Regions from separate parts of the Pseudomonas sp. LFM046 genome, predicted to be linked through region 1. Evidence: riboswitches for the same ligand, from Rfam matches in the RefSeq annotation. Region 1 holds a riboswitch; the other holds the start of a gene.

Region 1 (3,532 bases):
GGCCGTTCAGCCTCGTGATGGATGCAGGCCAGGGCGCAGGTGGCACTGGCGCTGCGGCGTTTGTCGATCAGCAGGATGGCGCGTTCGCCGAACAGCGCTTCGGCCTGGGCCAGGGCGGCGGCCTCGGCCACCCCCGGACTGCCCGTCGCGGCGCGAACCCGCTCGGACGGTTGACTCAGGCGCGCTTCACAGGCCGCCAGGATATCCACAGGCAGGACGTGCAGCGGCAACCCCAGCCCCTCGGCCAGGGCAACCAGGCCTGGTTCGGCAGCCTTCGCTTCACTGCTGGCCAGGGCGACCAGCGAATCGATGGACGCCCCAGCCTCCGCAAGGCACTGCCACAGCAGACCGTGCAACTCGTCCGCTGGGCAGCCACGTCGGCAGCCCAGCCCGGCGACCAGCTTCAAGCGGTCGTGTGACGCTGGTAAAGCCAGGCGGCAGCCCAACCGAGCACCGCCCAGAACGCCGCATTGGTGATCAGGGACGCGGCGATGAACTCACGGGCCAGGGCTTCCGGCGCCAGGCTGGAATGCACCTCCGGCTGCGGTGCGCCCACGACGTGAGGGATCACCAGAACAGCCACGCCGACGATGCGCAGGGCCCAATGGCGGCCGAAAGCGATCAGGGCGAGTCCCGCAGCAGTCGACGCGGCAGTGCTGATCCACCACGCCTGACGCTCGGCCAGGTCAGCAGCGGCGGTGCCCGGCAGCTCCGGCGGCAGCCCAAGGGACGGCGCCAGGGCGAAGGTGGCGAAACCGCCCAGTCCCCAGAGCAGGCCCTGCCAGGCACGGGTCGGGCCGCGCAGGCTGAAGAGTCCAGCGAGGATCAGGGCGAAGCCCACGGCCACCACCAGGTTGCTGCCTCCCGTGGAGAGGGTGCGCTGCCAGCCGTCCTCCGGCGCCCAGGCCTCGTCGCTGTGTTCATGGGTATGGGCAACGGCGGGGCCGCCGTGCTGGTGGTCCTGGACCTGCTCCGCCGGCGCGGCATTTTCATAGGTTTCCGCCTGGAGGATCAGCGGGGCGACCCACAGGCTCTGCAGCAGGGTCAGCACGATGGCGGCGATCAGGCCGGCGAAACCGGCCGTCTGGGCGATGCGCTTGATCATCGGGAACCCACTCAGTGGCAGGGGAACGCGGAACTGTGGCGCGTGTCGTGAGCGGCGTTGTGCACCGCCTCGATGTGGGAGAAACCGGCGAAATACACCAGGGACAGGCCGACGAGGCCGGCGCCGATGGCCAGCAGCAGGCGCTGGGCCAGGGTCGAGGAGGAGACGGCGGATTGGGACAGGACGCGGCTGGACATGAAGGTTCCCTCTGCAGTGTGTGTGATACCGGCAGCGGAACGCGCGCGAGGGAAGCGGGCGCACAGGCACCCAGATTTCCGGCTTGCGCCCGCCCACCGCGGGTTGCCAAAACGTGATCAGGCCGGTCTCCGGGCTTGCGACGCCTGCCAGGGGCAGGATGGGCATGCCTTCCCATGCCGGATCGGCACAGTGGCGTACTTAACCCTACGGTCGCTTACCGTTGCGGGGGCAGCGTCGGACTTGTCCGAGATGGACGCACCGACTTCCCGTTTCACCCCGCGTACGGCGACGCAGGGCACCTGAAAAAACCGTGCTAGGACATCACGAGTCCGACCAAGCGTCAACTGCCGTGATTGACCGCCACCTGGACGCTGCGTAGCCTTCGCCCTTTCGAGGTTCTCCGGTCATGGGCCGGAGCTAAGAGGGAACGTGGTCAAGGCCACGGCTGCCCCCGCAACTGTGAACGCCCCCGGGCCCTTCGAAATGCCACTGCGAAAGCGGGAAGGCGAAGGTGCCGCGCCACGCGCAGGGTCGTGAGCCAGGAGACCTGCCTCGACGAATTTCCAGACAACCGGGCGGGGTGATCCGGTGGCGAATCCGTTGCGCGGGGCTCTCCCCGCTGCGCTCGTCATGCCCGCCGACCGACCACGCAGAGGCGCGCATGAAATCCCTGGCCAAACTCCCCGTCACCATCGTCACCGGCTTCCTCGGCGCCGGTAAAACCACCCTGCTCCGCCACATGCTGGACAACGCCCAAGGCCGCCGCATCGCGGTGATCGTCAACGAGTTCGGCGAACTGGGTATCGACGGCGAAATCCTCAAGCAATGCTCCATCGGCTGCACCGAAGAGGAAGCCGTGGGCCGCGTCTTCGAGCTGGCCAATGGCTGCCTGTGCTGCACCGTGCAGGAAGAGTTCTTCCCGGTGATGCGCGAACTGGTGGCCCGTCGCGGCGACCTCGACCAGATCCTCATCGAGACCTCGGGCCTCGCCCTGCCCAAACCCCTGGTGCAGGCCTTCCAGTGGCCGGAAATCCGCAACGCCTGCACCGTCGACGCGGTGATCACGGTGGTGGACAGCCCCGCCGTGGCCGCCGGCACCTTCGCCGCCCACCCCGAGCAGGTGGACGAGCAGCGCAAGCAGGACCCGAACCTCGACCACGAATCCCCGCTGCACGAGCTGTTCGAAGACCAGTTGGCCAGCGCCGACCTGGTGGTGCTGAACAAGGCCGACCTGCTCAGCCCTGAAGCCCTGGCCGCCGTACGCGCCGAAGTGGCCGAGGAATTGCCGCCGGCGGTGAAGATCGTCGAAGCCAGCGCCGGCAAGCTGCCGCTCTCCGTGCTGCTGGGCCTGAATGCCGAAGCTGAATTGCACATCGACAGCCGCCCCACCCACCATGATCACGAAGGCCATGAGGACCACGACCACGACGAGTTCGACTCCTTCCACGTCGACCTGCCGGAAGTGGACGAAGCCGCCCTGCTGGCAGCCCTCGGCCAACTCGTGGAGCGCCACGCCATCCTGCGCATCAAGGGCTTCGCTGCCATTCCCGGCAAGCCCATGCGCCTCTTGATCCAGGGCGTCGGCAAGCGCTTCGACAAGCACTTCGACCGCAAGTGGCTGGAAGGCGAAACCCGCAGCACCCGCCTGGTGGTCATCGGCCAGGAACTGGATCAGGCGGCCATCGCCAACGAGCTGCGTACCGCGCTGGCGTGAGTTCCACTCTTCTCCCCTCTCCCCCTGGGAGAGGGGCCGGGGGTGAGGGAAGCCTCCGCCCACTGGGACGCTCCCCCACCCTCCCTCCGAGGACGTAAAGGCACCCCATGCACCTCCTGCGCACCCAACCCGGCGGCTTCGTCCCCGACGACGGCATCGCCCACCTGGCCCAGACGCCCGCCGAGCTGGTGATCCTCTGCAGCGGCGATTCGCACCTGGCGCTGCTGGCCGAAACCGCCCGCGAACTCCCCGAAGGCTTCCCCAGCCTGCGCCTGGCCAACCCCATGCAGCTGCAGAACCACGCCTCGGTGGACCTCTACGTGGACGAGGTGCTGCAGCACGCCAAGGTCATCTTCATCTCGGTGCACGGCGGGGTGAGCTATTGGCGCTACGGCATCGAGCAACTGGTGGCCCTGGCCGAACGCGGCGCGAAGCTGATCCTGGTCCCCGGCGACGACCGCCCCGACCCGGAACTGGCCAGCCTCTGCAACGTGCCGGCCGAAGATGCCGAGCGC
Region 2 (3,532 bases), 1.1 Mb from region 1:
TCCAGGTTGGGGTTGCCGTAGTCGGGGAAGTACAGCTCGTTGAACGTAGGCGCCTTGAACGCGGTGCCGTAGCTAAGACTGAAGCGCACGGCGTCGGTCAGGGCGTATCCCCAGGCGGCGCTGCCGGTGTCGTGGGTGCCGAACTGCTCGTTGTCGTCGCGGCGCAGGCTGAGTTGCCAGTCCTGGCGGCCAGCTTCGCCGAGGTACTGGGCGAACCAGCCCTTGTTCAGCCGTGAATCCTTGTCGAAGACGGTGGAGCTGCTGACTTCGTCCTGCTGCCAGTCGTAGCCCAGGGTCAGCACATGGCCTTCGGCCAGGGTCACGTCGTTCAGCCAGGAAGCCGAGTTCCGCTGGGAATCGAAGCGTGAGGAGAACTGCCCACCCGTTTCCTCGCGGCTAAGGTCCTCGCTCTGGCCTGCCTGCAAGGTCACATCCCAGGGCTCCAGCGGGCTGAAGCGAGCACGCCCGCCGATAAGCCGCTGCTCGTTGTCGGCGTTGGCGTTCCGCCCTCCCCCGGGATTGTACGGACTGACCAGGTCGTAGTCGTTGTGGGCCTTGACGCGCATCAGCGTGCCGTCGAGTTCCAGGCCATTGTCGAAGCGATAGCCGGCGCCCAGGCTGCCGGACAGGTTGCGGTAACCGTCGGCATCGGGCTCGTGGTAGCTGCTCCGTGCATTGAGAGCGTCGATGCCGTCGGTGTCCTGGCTGCTGAGGCCGAGGTTGTACCAGCCCTTGCCGTCGCCACCGGAAACACCGGCGCTGCCGTCATAGCTGTCGTGGGTGCCGTAACCGGCCGAGAACCAGGGCTTGGCGCCGTCCTGCCCGCCCTTGCGGGTGAAAATCTGGATCACGCCGCCGATGGCTTCCGAGCCGTAGAGGCTCGACCGGGGGCCGCGAACGACCTCGATGCGCTCGATCAACTCGACCGGCAGGTCCTGGAACGCGGTAAGGCCATTGCTGACCGACCCCACCTTGACGCCGTCGATCAGCACCAGCACGTGATCGGATTCCGTCCCGCGAATGGACACCGTGGTCTGCTTCCCCGGACCACCGTTATTGCTGACGGTCACGCCCGGCACCTTGCGCAGCAGCTCGGGCACGGAACGGGCCTGGCTGAGTTCGATCTCTTCGCGGTCGATCACGGTGGTCGCCGCCAGGCTGGCACGTACCGGATGTTCGCTGCGAGTGGCGGTGACCACCTGCTCGTCGAGGGTCAGGGCCGCAGCGGCCAGGTTGGAGGAAAGGGCTGAAGTGCCAAGCAGCGCAAACGCCGCTGGCCCGATGAAAGGCTTGCGAATCAAAGTCTGGATCTCCGTCGTGCCACCCGCGCGACATCTGTGGGAACTGCACGCGGAAGGCTCCGCGTGCGCTGAACGCGCCAGGCCGGTCTCCGGGCTTGCGAGTGGAGCTTCGCTCCCTTGCCGCGCCTTCCCATGCCTGGGCACAGTGGCCGATTGCGGCTTTCTACTCGCCTACCGTTGCGGGGGCAGCGCCGGATTCTTCTGAGGAATGGACCGGCTTCCCTGTTTCACCCCTTCGACATGAGCCAAGGGGCACCTGAGGCAGCGGCGAAGGTTAGAGGGTCGGAGAGAGAGCGTCAAACCCGACAGACGGAGCGGGCTCAGCGCCATCCGTGGGTTGGTGCGGAGCGAAGCGAAACCCAGGGTCCGGTTGATGGGTTTCGCTTCGCTCTACTGCATCCTATGTGTTGGTCGCCAGCAGCGCGGCCATCACTTCCCCTGCCGCGCCTTGCAGGCAGAGGTCGGCTCGCGCACTGAGGGGCGTGGGCTGAGGATTGATCTCCACCACGAAGGCGCCGTGGCGCTTGGCCAGAAAGGGCAGCTCGGCCGCCGGGTAGACCAGGCTGGATGTGCCGATGCTGAGGAAGAGGTCGGTGTGCTGGCTGGCCTCGGCGGCAGCTCCCAGCACTGTCTCGGGAAGGCTTTCGCCGAACCAGACCACCGCCGGGCGCATCCGGCCACCGCAACGACAGCGCGGGATGGTCCGCACGTCATCGGGCCAATCGCCGCCATCCCGCCGGCAGGCAAAGCATTTCAAGTGGTGGATATTGCCGTGCAGTTCCAGCGGCGCGGAGCTTCCGGCGCGCTGATGCAGGCCGTCGACGTTCTGGGTGATCAGCGTCACCCGTGGCAGACGCCGTTCAAGCTCGGCGATGGCCAGATGCGCCGCATTGGGCTCGGCAGCCAGGCATTTCTCGCGGCGCCAGGCGTACCAGTCCCAGACGGTCTGCGGATCAGCATGGAAGCCTTCGGGGCTGGCCAGCTGTTCGGGGCGGTACTTGGCCCAGAGGCCGGTCTGAGCATCGCGAAAGGTAGGGATGCCGCTTTCGGCGGAAACGCCGGCACCGGTGAAGATCACCAAATGGCGGACCTGCTGCAGGTGCCGGATCAGGTCGTCGGGGATGGGCGTCATTCAGTGCCTCGGGGTGAAGCCTGCCGGCTTGGCAGCCAGCCAGTCGACGAAGGTACGCAGGCGCTCATCGCCCAGCAGGGACTCGCGGCTGTTGAAGTTCAGGGCCAGTTCCTTCTCGCTGAACAGCTTGTGGATCTGGTTGTGGCAAGGCCGGCAGACCCAGAGGGTGGCGGTGATGCGCTCGCCCTTGGCGAACCGCTTCTGCACGTAGGGTTTGTCGTGCAGGGCCTTGGGGATCAGGTGATGACGAGTCAGCGCGGCGGCGCGGCGGCAGAGTTCGCAGGCGTCAGGCTGGGGCGGGAGACGGATGGGTTCCGGCATGGTGGTCGGGATGTCGCCCAGGCGTCAGCGCTTGCGGCAGAGAGTCAGGCCATCGCCCACCGGCAGCAGCGACAGGTCAACGCGGTCGTCGTCCTTCAGTGCACGGTTCAGGGCCTGGATGGCGCGGGTGTCTTCGGAATCCGGATCAGCCTCCAGAACCCGACCGCTCCAGAGCACGTTGTCGAAGAGGATAAGCCCACCTCGACGCGCCAGGCGAAGGGCTTCTTCCAGATAGGCGGGGTAGTTGGCCTTGTCGGCGTCGATGAAGATCAGGTCGAAGCTGTCCGCCTCCAGCCCTGGCAAGGTATCCAGCGCCGGCGCCAGGCGCAGTTCGATCCGCTCGCAAAGGCCGGCTTCCTGCCAATAGCGGCGGGCGATGGCATTGTAGTCGCCAGGAAGGTCGCAGCAGACCATCCGACCGTCTTCCGGCAGTTGGGCGGCCATGCACAGCGCGCTGTAGCCGGTGAAGGTGCCCACTTCGAGGATGCGCCGCGCGCCGATGAGCTTGACCAGCAGCGCCATGAACTGCCCCTGCTCCGGGGCGATCTGCCAGCGGCCCATGGGCAGGGCCAGGGTTTCCGCCCGCAAGCGCGCCAAGAGTGGCGCCTCCCGCAGCGAAACATCGAGGAGGTAGCCGTAAAGGGCGTCGTCGAGGTTCAGCGTGCGGTTGGTCATGGGGTGCCTCAGGGGGTGCGCGCCAGGCTTGGATCGAAGATTACTCGCTTGGCGCTCAGGTAGCTTCTCTGCCAGTAGCTGTTCGACAGACTGTCCAGCCGCA

Evidence for each region. A riboswitch is a leader RNA that binds a small molecule or an ion and turns the genes downstream of it on or off. The one in region 1 is predicted to bind cobalamin.
Region 2: it holds a riboswitch for cobalamin, as region 1 does, so the genes downstream of both, btuB (TonB-dependent vitamin B12 receptor) here and TQ98_RS02465 (CbtB domain-containing protein) in region 1, are expected to answer to the same signal.

Annotation. Positions count from the first base shown of each region.
Region 1 covers NZ_JYKO02000001.1:521,106-524,637, reverse strand. Annotated here, with positions in the region: gene TQ98_RS02475 (cobalamin biosynthesis protein) at 1-407, opposite strand, end outside; gene TQ98_RS02470 (CbtA family protein) at 404-1,105, opposite strand; gene TQ98_RS02465 (CbtB domain-containing protein) at 1,117-1,302, opposite strand; cobalamin riboswitch at 1,405-1,621, opposite strand; cobalamin riboswitch at 1,680-1,873, shown strand; gene cobW (cobalamin biosynthesis protein CobW) at 1,965-3,017, shown strand; gene cobN (cobaltochelatase subunit CobN) at 3,125-3,532, shown strand, end outside.
Region 2 covers NZ_JYKO02000001.1:1,658,471-1,662,002, reverse strand. Annotated here, with positions in the region: gene btuB (TonB-dependent vitamin B12 receptor) at 1-1,298, opposite strand, end outside; cobalamin riboswitch at 1,364-1,576, opposite strand; gene TQ98_RS07810 (NAD-dependent deacylase) at 1,702-2,433, opposite strand; gene TQ98_RS07805 (hypothetical protein) at 2,434-2,754, opposite strand; gene TQ98_RS07800 (class I SAM-dependent methyltransferase) at 2,779-3,429, opposite strand; gene TQ98_RS07795 (C40 family peptidase) at 3,438-3,532, opposite strand, start outside.